DNA from 2 places in the Kitasatospora sp. NPDC043949 genome. Region 2 is predicted to be linked to the other one. Evidence: riboswitches for the same ligand, from Rfam matches in the RefSeq annotation. Region 2 holds a riboswitch; the other holds the start of a gene.
What was found. A riboswitch is a leader RNA that binds a small molecule or an ion and turns the genes downstream of it on or off. The one in region 2 is predicted to bind cyclic di-AMP.
Positions count from the first base shown of each region.

Region 1 (5,522 bases), on a different contig from region 2:
TGGTCGAGATGCTGGTCGACCGGGGCGTGGCGGGCATCGTCTTCGTCTCCGGGCTGCACGCCGACTCCACCGCCGACCACGACCGCTACGCCCGGCTGACCGGGCGAGGGGTGCCGTTCGTGCTGATCAACGGCTACAGCGAGCGGATCGACGCGCCGTTCATCTCGCCGGACGACCGGGCCGCGATGTGGATGGCCGTCCAGCACCTGGCCGAACTCGGGCACGAGCGGATCGGGCTGGCGGTCGGGCAGCGGCGGTACGTGCCGGTGCTGCGCAAGATCGAGGGCTTCACGGCGGCGATGCGCGAGGTGCTGGGACGGAGCCAGGAGGAGGCCGAGGAACTCGTCCACCACACGCTGTTCAGCGTGGAGGGCGGGCACGCGGCGGCCGGCGCGCTGCTGGACAAGGGCTGCACGGCGATCGTCTGCGGCAGCGACATGATGGCGCTCGGGGCGATCCGGGCGGTGCGGCAGCGTGGGCTGTCGGTGCCGCACGACGTCTCGGTGGTCGGCTTCGACGACTCGCCGCTGATCGCCTTCACCGAGCCGCCGCTGACCACGATCCGCCAGCCGGTCGAGGCGATGGCGACCGCGGCGGTGGACGCGCTGCTGGAGGAGGTCGGCGGAAACGCGGTCCAGCGCGGGGAGTTCATGTTCCAGCCGGAGCTGGTCATGCGCGGGTCCACGGGGGCCTGCGCGCGCTGAGGACGGTCAACGGACGGGCCCCGGAGAGCAGTTGCTCTCCGGGGCCCGTTGTGTGCCGCCCGGGTGCCGGGTCAGCCGTCAGTTGTCGGCTGTCACCCGTCGGTCGTGCTCAGACCCGGCCGGCGAAGTCCGGCGCCCAGTTGGCGACGGTCTGCAGGCGCACGCCCGAGCTCGGGTTGGCGGCCTCGACGTACTGGCCGCCGCCGATGTAGATCGCGACGTGGTAGACGCCGGAGTTCTGGCCGTTGTTGGACCAGAACAGCAGGTCGCCCGCCTGCAGGCTGTCCAGCGAGACGCGGGTGCTGGCGGCGGCCTGGTCGGCGGCGACGCGCGGGACGGAGACGCCCGCGGCGCGCAGCGCGGCCTGGGTCAGGCCGGAGCAGTCCCAGCCGCCGTTGCCGGTACCGCCGTAGACGTACGCCTGGCCGACCTTCGACTGGGCGAAGGAGACCGCGGCGGCCATGCTGCCGGTGGCGGCCGGGGTCTGAGCCGGGGTCTGAGCCTGGGCGGCCGGCTTGGAGGCCGGCTTGGTGGCCGGGGCCTGGGGCTGGGCGGCCGGCTTGGCGCTCGCGACAGCGCCGTTGGAGGTCTGGCCGGACTTCTGCGAGCGGTCGAACCAGGTGAAGTCCGAGCCGGACGTGGCCGACGAGCCGGAGCCGGACCGGTCGGCCTGAGCCGACTGCTGGGCCTGGCCGCCGTCCTTGAACGAGAGGCGCTGGCCCGGGTAGATGGAGTCCGGGCCCTCGGTCAGGGTGCCGCGGTTGAGTTCGTACAGCCGCTGCCAGCCGCCCTGGAGGTTGTGCTTGTCGGCGATCGAGGACAGCCAGTCGCCGGAGGCGACGGTGTAGTCGTCGGCCTGGGGCTGGGCGCTGTTCCGGGCCTGGCTCTGGCCCTTCTGGGCCGAGGTGCCGTTGGTGGAGTCGGCGGGGGTCTGCGCCTGGTCCTGGGCCGGTGCGGCCGGCTTGGCGGGCTTCGCGGCCGGGGCCGGGGTCTGGGTCTGCGCGGGCTTGGCGGCCGGGGCGGCCGGCTTCGCGGCGGGCTTGGTGGCGGTCGAACCGGCAGCCGAGCCGGCCGAGGTGTCGACGGCGGCCGGGGTGCCGCCCTTGGTCAGGCCGGCCTGGACCGAGCACACCGGCCAGGCGCCGGGGCCCTGCGAGGCGAGGACCTTCTCGGCGACGGCGATCTGCTGGTCCTTGGTGGCCTGGTTGGCCTGGGGGGCGTAGGCGGTGCCGCCGAAGGCGGCCCAGGTGCTGGAGGTGAACTGCAGGCCGCCGTAGAAGCCGTTGCCGGTGTTGATGCTCCAGTTGCCGGTGCTCTCGCACTGGGCGACCTTGTCCCAGGTGGCGACGGAGGCGGCGGAGGCGGTGCCGGAGGTGAGGCAGGGGATGGTGAGGCCGACGCCCGCGACGCCGACGGCGGCGATCACGCGTCGGGTACGACTGGACAGACGGGTGCCGTTGGTGGGCAGCATGAAGACGCAGTCCTCTCCCACGCCTGCGAGGTGAGCTGTCGGATTCGGGCTGGAGTTGCCCGGCCGCGCTGTGGGCGCGGCTTCACCCCTAGCCCTGGATCGTTCCGGGGAACGGTCCGGGGCGACTTACCTGTGGGTCCCCCGCTCCTGCCGTGGTGCGTTTTCGCGCTGCCAGGACATCCGACGGCAGGACTCGGCGTCGCGGATGAACTGGGTTCGTGTGGCCACGAACGGGGAGCACGTTAAGCAGACTTAAGTTCAAACTGCAAACACCTGTGACGCGCATCACGGTTTGGCGAGAACGGTCGTTCTCCTCACTTGTCATGATCGGAAATGACCGATTTCCGGCAACGCCGCGAAGGGTGCGCGCAACTGTCTGCGTTTCAGGAGGCGGGTGACGGTGGGTCGGGTCGCCCGGGGGCCTGCCCGCCGGGAGAGCGGCGTGTCCGCACTGTGGCCGTCGGGGGGTGCGTCGAGCGATGGTGAACAAATGCGGATAGAACGGACATCACACCTATTCGTCCTTTAACTCCCTTACGGGACAAGCGGGAAGGGCCCGGAACGTAGCCGTTCCGGGCCCTTCACACGTACGGTGACCGCTACTATTGGCCGGCCGACTCCTCGGCGGCGGCGTGAGCGGCGTGAGCGGCGCGACCACCCCGGCCGGAGTGGTCGGCGTGGGTGCCCTCGGCGGCCTCCGCCGCCTCGGCCTCGGCCCGCGCCAGGGCCTCGGGGGAGGGCGCCGGCAGCGCGGCCAGGTAGGTGGAGGCGATCAGCTGGCCGACCGTCGGGTAGGCGCCCAGCGGCGCCGCGGACGGGCAGCCGGTCTCCTCGGCGGCCGTGGCGAGCAGCTCGGAGTCGGCCTCCGGCCCGATCACCAGCGGGGCCAGCGCCGGGCGCTGGGAGCCGGTCTCCTTGAGGTGGTTGACGGCCGCGGCGACCGAGCCCGGCACGTCGAGCGCGGCGGGCACGACCGGGACGGCCAGCCGGGCCGCCAGCAGGACACCGGTGATGCCGGCAGCGGCAGCGGCCTCCTCGCCGCCGACGGTGGTCAGCACGACACCGTCCGCGGCGGTCGCGATGGCGAACAGCCGGGCCCGGTCGGCACGCGCCAGGCCGGCCTCGGACAGGCGCACGTGCACGGCCTCGGCGAGCAGCGGGTGCGGGCCGAGCACGTCGGTGACGGGGGCTCCGTACTCGGCGGCGAGGGCGTGGAGTTCGGTCAGGAATCCGTGCGGGCCGGGTACCAGCGGCACCAGGACCGGCGCGGGCAGGCCGGCCTCGGCGGCCATGGCCAGCAGTTCGGCGACGGTGCGGTCGTCGCTGTCGGCGCCCTGGGCGGCTTCGCCCGGGAGGTAGCCGACGGCGGTCTGGATGTCGCCCTGCTCGCTGCGGACGATCGACAGCAGCTCCTCGACGACCGAGCGGGACTCGGGCCCGGCGGTCGCGGGCACGGCGAGCACCAGGGCCGGGGATCCGGCCGGGATCTCGGGGCGCTCGGGGCGACGGTGGCGCCCCCGCGCACGGGAGCCTGGAGTGCGGACGGGCAGTGGCGCGCCCGGGATGGCTGCGGTGCTCATGCCGGAGATCGTAGGACATCGGCCCGTCAGGCCTGCATTCGGCTGCCGTTCGAGTTTCACGTGGTCATGGCGGGTGCGCCGCGCTCCCGTCGTGTCCGTCCGGGCGGTTTGCCCGCAATCCGGACATATCTCACCCAGCCTTCGAGCGATCACCGCTGGTTGCCCTGACGTGTCCGACGGGGCGTCGAGTTGCTTCTGTGGCGCGTGAGATGTCTCACAGCCGGGAGGTCGCCTGACGGAGGGTCACGAAGGCGCGACTCCGGGCGTCTGAAGATCAACATTCAGCGGGGAATCGCTCACGGCCGGTTATCGAGAATCTGGCGATTCACTCGGCTATGTCCGTTTACGTACCGTCAGGAGAAGGGTCCGTGAAGAGTTCAGAACTGCCGGTGAAAGGCCTCGTGCACCTGCAATGTCCCGTGCTGATGCACGTGCACAGCAGCTATCATCGCGTCAAGTGAGGCGTTGTGCCGGGCCGGTACGGGGCCGGTCCGTTCGTTCGGCGGGTGCCGGGAGCGCCGCGCTGGACGACCACTCCGGAGCTCTTCGGGAGATTTCTATGCACGACTCGCAGGACACGTACGGCTCGTACGACACCTACAACGGGATGGCGGCCGCCGACCTCAAGGGGGTTGTCTGGCAGAAGAGCCTGCACAGCAACTCCCAGGGGAACTGCGTCGAGTTCGCGGCCCTGCCGGGGGGCGATGTGGCGATGCGCAACTCGCGCTTCCCGGAAGGTCCGGCGCTCATCTACACCCGGGCCGAGATCGCCGCCCTGCTGCTGGGGGCCAAGGACGGGGAGTTCGACCACCTGGCGGTCTGACCGGCCGCCGTCCTGCCATCGGGGGGCCGTCGTGGGTGCTGACACCGCGACGGCCTTTGTCTTGTCCGGGGCCGGTCCGGGGCCACATGACGGGCGCTCTCGTGGCGGCCGTTCTCGCGGCCGACCGCGCGCAGGTGTGGCGGGTGGTCCCGCGCACGGCTGGGGGCCCGGACGTGGACGGGAGTCGGGCCGCCGGGGTGCCCGGCCGTCGGTCCGGCCGGCTCGTCCGGGAGACAGGCCCGGGAATCGTCGCGGGAATCGCCCTGAGGGCTGGGCCGGAGCCCGTGGCGCACCTGTGCCAGGCCCGTCGATCCGCTCCGCGGAGCCCGGGGTGCGGTCCTCCCGGGGCCTCCCTCGGCCGGCCGCGCGCCGCCTGGCGCTAGGCCGAGCGCCGGTGCCGTCCACCGAGTTCGGAACCGGTGGCCGGCTCTGCCTCGAACAGGGCCCAGACCACCTTGCCGCTGCCCAGCGGGTGCCAACCCCAGGAGCGGCTGAAGGACTCCACCAGGTGCAGTCCGCGGCCGGACTCGGCGACGAAGTCCGCCTCCCGGGCGACCGGGCCGATGCAGCTCGGGTCGCTCACCGCGCAGACCACCTGGGGGGAGCGGTGGACCAGGCTTATTCGGATCGGCAGCCGGCCCTCAGGGGTCGGCTGTATGGGAAAGTCGTACTCGCCCTGGACGCCACCCGCAGGGTCGGGCCGTGCGCCGATCGCATGCCGCAGTGCGTTGGTCACCAGCTCCGAGGCCACCAGCGCGACGTCGTCGAACAGCTCCATCAGGCCCCAGCGCTGAAGAGAGGTTCTGGCGAAGTCGCGCGCGGTTCTGACGGCTTCGAAGCGAGGAGCGAGCGTACAGGTGACCACATGGGGGTCAACCGCCAAAGCCGTACCGGTGCTCATGAAGAGCTCCTCCCATAAGGGGGCGGACACGGCTGGACCCGCC
Region 1 covers NZ_JBWKEQ010000002.1:12,605-18,126, reverse strand. Annotated here, with positions in the region: gene AC07AL_RS02295 (LacI family DNA-binding transcriptional regulator) at 1-704, shown strand, start outside; gene AC07AL_RS02290 (transglycosylase family protein) at 814-2,196, opposite strand; cyclic di-AMP (ydaO/yuaA leader) riboswitch at 2,183-2,353, opposite strand; gene AC07AL_RS02285 (hypothetical protein) at 2,778-3,755, opposite strand; gene AC07AL_RS02280 (DUF397 domain-containing protein) at 4,315-4,578, shown strand; gene AC07AL_RS02275 (ATP-binding protein) at 4,958-5,479, opposite strand.
Region 1: linked by a shared signal. The riboswitch ahead of AC07AL_RS02290 (transglycosylase family protein) and the one ahead of AC07AL_RS12575 (M23 family metallopeptidase) in region 2 are both predicted to bind cyclic di-AMP.

Region 2 (5,522 bases):
GGACGTCCAGGTCGCGGCGGGGGACGGTGCCCCGGTGGGCCAGCGCGAGGGCGAGGACGCCGACCGGCCGCTCGTCGACGACCATCGGCAGGGCGATCACGGCGACCATGCCGGTGCCCATGCCGACGTTCTTGTTCGGGTAGTCGACGCTGGTGTGCTCGGGACTGAGCAGGTAGGGGCGGCGTAACCGCAGGGCCATCGCGGCGGGGAGGTCACTGGCCGGATCGACGGTGCTGTAGCGCTCGTGGGCCCAGTCCGGCAGCCCGTGCGAGGCGGTCAGTCGGAGCATCCCGGCGGAATCCAGCAGGTAGAGCGCGGAACCCTCGCCGGTGATCCACCCCGGCCCCTCGGCGAGGACGGTGCCGAGCAGTTCGGCGGCGCTGGTGCAGCCGAGCAATAAGCGCACGCAGCGCATGGGGCTGCGGGCGGTGGGACTGCTGCGCGGCGTCCGGCTCTCGTCCTCGGAGGGGGGAACCCACGGAGAGCTCAGGTCCATCGGATACCCGGCCTTTCCGCTCTCGGGGGGTGGGTGCCCTCTGGGTGCCCGAACGGGCACTTAATTCTTAATACCTTATTTCTCAAGCGGGTGCTGAAGCGGGTGAATGGTGACCCAGACGGCGCACCAGCACCAGCGTCCGGTCGTCCGCCGCGTCCCGCGCCACCGTCCGGACCAGCCGCTCCGCCGCACCCCGGGTGAGCTGCTGCTGCGTCCGCCACGGCCGCACCACGGGCTCGGCCGCCGCCAGCAGCCGACCCACCCCCTCGTCCAGATCCCGACCCGGCACCTCCACCAGGCCGTCACTGAACAGCAGCAGCGAATCGCCCCGCCGCAGCCGCCCCGACACCGCCGGATACAGCGCGCCCGACACCAGCCCCAGCGCCGGGCCGCCGTGCCCCGACCGCGCCCAGCCGCCGCCGTCCGCCCGGCGGAACTGCGCGGGCGCCGGATGGCCTGCGTTGAACAGCAGGTAGTCGCCCGTCGCCGGGCGCAGCGCGAGGTGCACCGCCGTCGCGAAGTCGTCCTCCCAGCCCATCCGCACCAGGTGGTCGTTGGCCGCCGGCAGGAACGCCTTCGGCGGCACCCGCCCCAGCAGCATCGCGAACGCGCCCGACAGGTGCGTCGAGCGGGCCGCCGCCCGGCTGCCCTTGCCCGACACGTCCACCAGCAGCAGCTCCAGCAGATCCTCCTCGGGGCGGTGCGCGCACAGCAGGAAGTCACCCGAGAACGAGGTGTCGCCGGCCGGCGCCAGCGCACTGTCGAAGTGCCAGTCGAGCAGCCGCTCCGGAAGCCGGGCCAGCGTCCGGGTGTGCTCGGCCAGCTCCAGCAGCATCGAATCGCCCTGGGTCCCGCGCAGACCCAGCCGGTGCCGGAACCGGTTCGCGGCCAGCACCGTCACCGCGGTCGCGGCCAGTACCAGCGTCACCCCGATCCGCACCCCGAGCGGATCCCGCACCACCGCCCCCAGCACCCCGCCGGCCAGCGCCGCGCACACCAGCACCAGCAGCTGCCCGCGTCGCAACAGCAGCCCGCCGACCACCAGCGGCAGCACCAGCGCCGACGGCGGCCAGCTGTACGGCAGCACGATCGGCAGCACGCTCAGCACCGCGGTCACCCCGAGCAGCACCCCCAGCGCGTACCGCGCGGCCCGGGCGTTCCCGTCCAGCAGCCGCAGGTACCACCGCCGCGCCCTCGCTATCGGTGCGGGCACGTGGACCTCCGCCAAGGGGTCGGCGGTCCCCTGTCATGACCACCAGTCAGCCCGGCCACACTAACCCGTCCGCCCCCACGACCCCCAGGCCCGCTGCCTGCCCGCCGCACGGGAAGTCGGCGGGTCCGACTTCTCGCGCACGCCTCACCCGGTGCGCCGGCCGTTCCGTCGTCGTGGGAGACCGGGTGGGTCGTGCCGCGGCCGGTGCGGTGGCCGGCGTCTCAGGGGGTGGGCCAGGTGCGGAGCCCGGTGGTGAGGAGGGTGATGAGGCGGCTCTGGGTGGTGGCCAGGTCTTCGGCGAGCTGGAAGCCGCCGCCGATGGAGAGGGAGGCGAAGCCGTGGGCGACGGAGCGGACGGTGCGGGCGGCGTGGATCGCCTCCGCGCCGTCGAGGCCGTACTCCCGCAGGACGGCGATGATCACCCCGACGAGCCGTCCGGCCGCGCGGGTGAGGTCGTCGTCCGGCTGCGGGGCTTGCGGGAGGGCGTTGTAGCGGTGCGGGTACTCGGTGGCGTACGCGTGGTAGGCGCGCAGGACGGTGTCGACGGCGTCGTCGCCGCTGCGGCCGACGGCGGCCTCGGCGAGCCGGTCGGCGAGTTCCTCGGTGACCCGGACGGCGATGAGCCGCCGCAGTTCGGCGAGGCCGCCGCTGACGTGCTTGTACAGCGACGGGGTGGCGACCCCGGCCCGGGCGGCGACGGCGGCCAGGGTGAGGGCGTCGGCGCCCTGCTCGTCGATGAGGGCGATGGCGTGGTCGACGACCTGCTCGGGGGTGAGTCCTACTCGGGGCATGGTGTGGGCTCTCCGTCGGTGGAAGGCGTACGTGGCGTGGCGTGGCGGGGCTGACGTGGGCGGGCGGGGCTCAGGCGAGTTCGGCGAGGAAGGGCAGCAGGGCGTCGGCGGTGGCCTGCGGGTTGTCGGCCATCGGGTAGTGCCCGGATCCGTCGATCATGACCTTCCGCGCGTTGAGCGCGATGGCCTGCCGGTCGGCGACGGCTTCCGGCTCGGGGAAGTCGGGGTCCTTGCTGCCCATGATGACGAGCGAGGGGCAGCGCACGGCCGCGGTCCAGCCGACGGGCGCGGAGTCCCCGCTGACGTGTCCGCGGGTGGCGGTCTTGCGGCCGGGGGTGCGCATGGCGGCGACGAGTCCGGCCACGTACGGGTCGAAGTCGGCGGGCCTGGCGCCCGGGTAGGCCAGCTTGCGGTGGTAGAGGCCCCAGAAGGCGGGCGAGTGGACGGTCAGGAAGCCCATGACGCGGAGGGCGCCGCGCATGAGGGCGCCGGGCGGGGGGTTCTCGATGAAGGCGTCGATCAGGGCGATGCCGGCGACCCGCTCGGGGGCGTCGCCGGCGGCCTTGACGACCGTCGCGCCGGTGTAGGAGTTGCCGACCAGGACGGCGCGGTCGATGCCGAGGTGGTCGAGCAGGGCGAGGACGTCGGTGGCGATGGCGGCGGGGGAGTAGTCGTCCCAGATGATCGAGGATTCCCCGAAGCCGCGCAGGTCCATGGTGATGACCCGGCGGCCGGCGGCGGCCAGCAGCGGGCGGAGGTGCCGGTAGGCGGCGCGGGTGTCGAGCATTCCGGGGAGCAGCACGACGGGGGCGCCGTCGCCCTGTCGGGTGTCGTCGTAGGCGAGGCGGCCGCCGGTGACGTCGAGGTACTGGGTGGTGGGGGCGCTGGTGGCGTTCATGGTGGGCCTCCGGAGGGTTGCCGGTGCGGGGCTTCGGTGCTGCCGCCGATAGCCATAAAGCTAAGGCTAATAGCCTTAGCCGTCAAGCCCTCGCGCCCTGCGGAGCGGGGGAGGCCGGCGGGGGGTGCGCGGATGAAGGGTCGTTCGTTGACGTCCGATCACGTGAGGTGGCGTCAACGGTGCTCAAGGGGGTGCAGGGGTGTCCAAGGGGAACAAAACGCCCGTCGTGCCCCGGAGTGCCCCGCCCGTCTCCGGTCGTCCCGGGCGAACGGCTTGGAATCAGGGCCTCCTAGGATTAACGTTTGATAACGCAGCGCGGTCGTCAACGCCGTACCCAGACGGCACCGTGCGCCGTCGCCTAATCCCGCCGACCGGCCTCCGGGCAGGTCAGGGAGCCGGGGAACCACGTTCCTTGGGGTGAATCGGCGGGGCTCCGGCCCGGCCGTAGGAGACCTTCCTGCTCCGAACCCGTCAGCTAACCCGGTAGGCGCGAAGGAAGGAAAGGAGCGCGCCTCCGTGGCGTCGACGCACACTCCGGCACACCCGGCCGGCCTCGCAGCAGGTACCCGGCTCCTCGACCACCCCGGCCCGGACGGCCCCGAGTACGCGGGCCCGGAGGCCGAGACCAACCGGCACCGGATGCCGCGTCAGGTCCGTGGGGCCTCCCCGCTGCTCGGCGTCACCGCCGTCGCCGCCACCCTGGGCGCCACCGGCTTCGCCTCCGCCACCCCGGCCGCCGCCCCCGCCATCGAGACCCCGGACGAGACCCCGGTCGCCCTCTCCGCCGACCCCGGCCTCGCGCTCGCCGCCCGCATCCAGCTGCAGGCCGACAGCCAGCGCACCGCCGCCGAGGAGGACGCCCGCGTCCAGGCCGCGAAGGAGGCGGAGGCCAAGGCCGCCGCCAAGGAGGCCGAGGCCAAGCGGGCCGCCGAGGAAGCCGAGCGGGCCAAGGCCGCCGCCCTCACCCTGCCGGTGCGCGACTACCACCTCACCGCCCACTACGGCCAGAGCGCCCGCTACTGGGCCCACCTGCACACCGGCCTGGACTTCGCCGCCGACACCGGGACCCCCGTCTACGCGGTCGGCCAGGGCACCATCACCTCGGCCGGCTGGTCCGGCTCGTACGGCTACCGGATCGTCGAGACCCTGCCCGACGGCACCGAGATCTGGTACTGCCACCTCTCCTCGATCATCAAGGGCTCCGGCAAGGTCGGCTCCGGCCAGCAGATCGGCAAGGTCGGCGCCACCGGCAACGTCACCGGCGCGCACCTGCACGTGGAGGTCCGCCCCGGTGGCGGCGCCCCCGTCGACCCGGAGACCTGGTTCCAGCAGCGCGGCGTCAACCCCTGACGCACCCGCGAAGCCCCGGCCGCCGGAACCAGCAGCGCGGCCTCAACCCCTGACGCACCCGCGAAGCCCCGGCCGCCGGAACCAGAAGGCACCGCGGCCGGGGCTTCGCCGCGTCACTCCTGCGCCGGGTCTGCCGGCTCCGCCGGGTGCGCGTCGAACTCCTCCTGCGCCAGCCCGGCCAGGTACGCGTCGATCTCCTCCTGCCCCGGCTCCGGCGCGAGGTCCGGGAACTCCTCCACCAGCAGTCGTGGCAGCCCGGGCACCGTCCACTCCCCGTACAGGTCGAGCGCGGCTTCCACCGCCGCCTCCTCGAACGCTCCGAAGTCCCCGGCCAGTTCGTCCGGCATCGGCTGGCCCAGCGCGGTCAGCTCGGCCAGGTTGCGGTAGCTGCGCCGCATCAGGCCCTGCTCCAGCAGCCGGCGCGCGCCGTCGGTGGCCATGCCGACCGAGATCACCCGGGTCGGGCTCCAGCCCTGCTCGTCCACCTCGTCCAGCCAGCCGGTCTGCGCCAGTGCGGCGAACACGGCCAGCCGCTCCTCCTGCGCCAGCTCCCGGAAGCCGGTCAGCCACTCCCGCACCGCCTCCGGATCCGCGACGTCCGCCCCGTACGCGTGCAGCAGCAGCGCGTACAGCCGGGGCCAGGTCACCAGGTCGGCGCGGCGCAGCAGCCCGGCCGCGACCTCGCCCTGCCACTCGGCCTCGGCGTGCAGCCGCTCCTGGCGCTTGGCGTTGAGCCGCTTGGCGGCCCGCTGGTGGTCGGTCAGCAGCCGGACG
Region 2 covers NZ_JBWKEQ010000012.1:22,424-27,945, reverse strand. Annotated here, with positions in the region: gene AC07AL_RS12595 (SpoIIE family protein phosphatase) at 1-496, opposite strand, end outside; gene AC07AL_RS12590 (PP2C family protein-serine/threonine phosphatase) at 579-1,709, opposite strand; gene AC07AL_RS12585 (TetR/AcrR family transcriptional regulator) at 1,931-2,500, opposite strand; gene AC07AL_RS12580 (alpha/beta fold hydrolase) at 2,571-3,398, opposite strand; cyclic di-AMP (ydaO/yuaA leader) riboswitch at 3,744-3,902, shown strand; gene AC07AL_RS12575 (M23 family metallopeptidase) at 3,915-4,748, shown strand; gene AC07AL_RS12570 (hypothetical protein) at 4,862-5,522, opposite strand, start outside.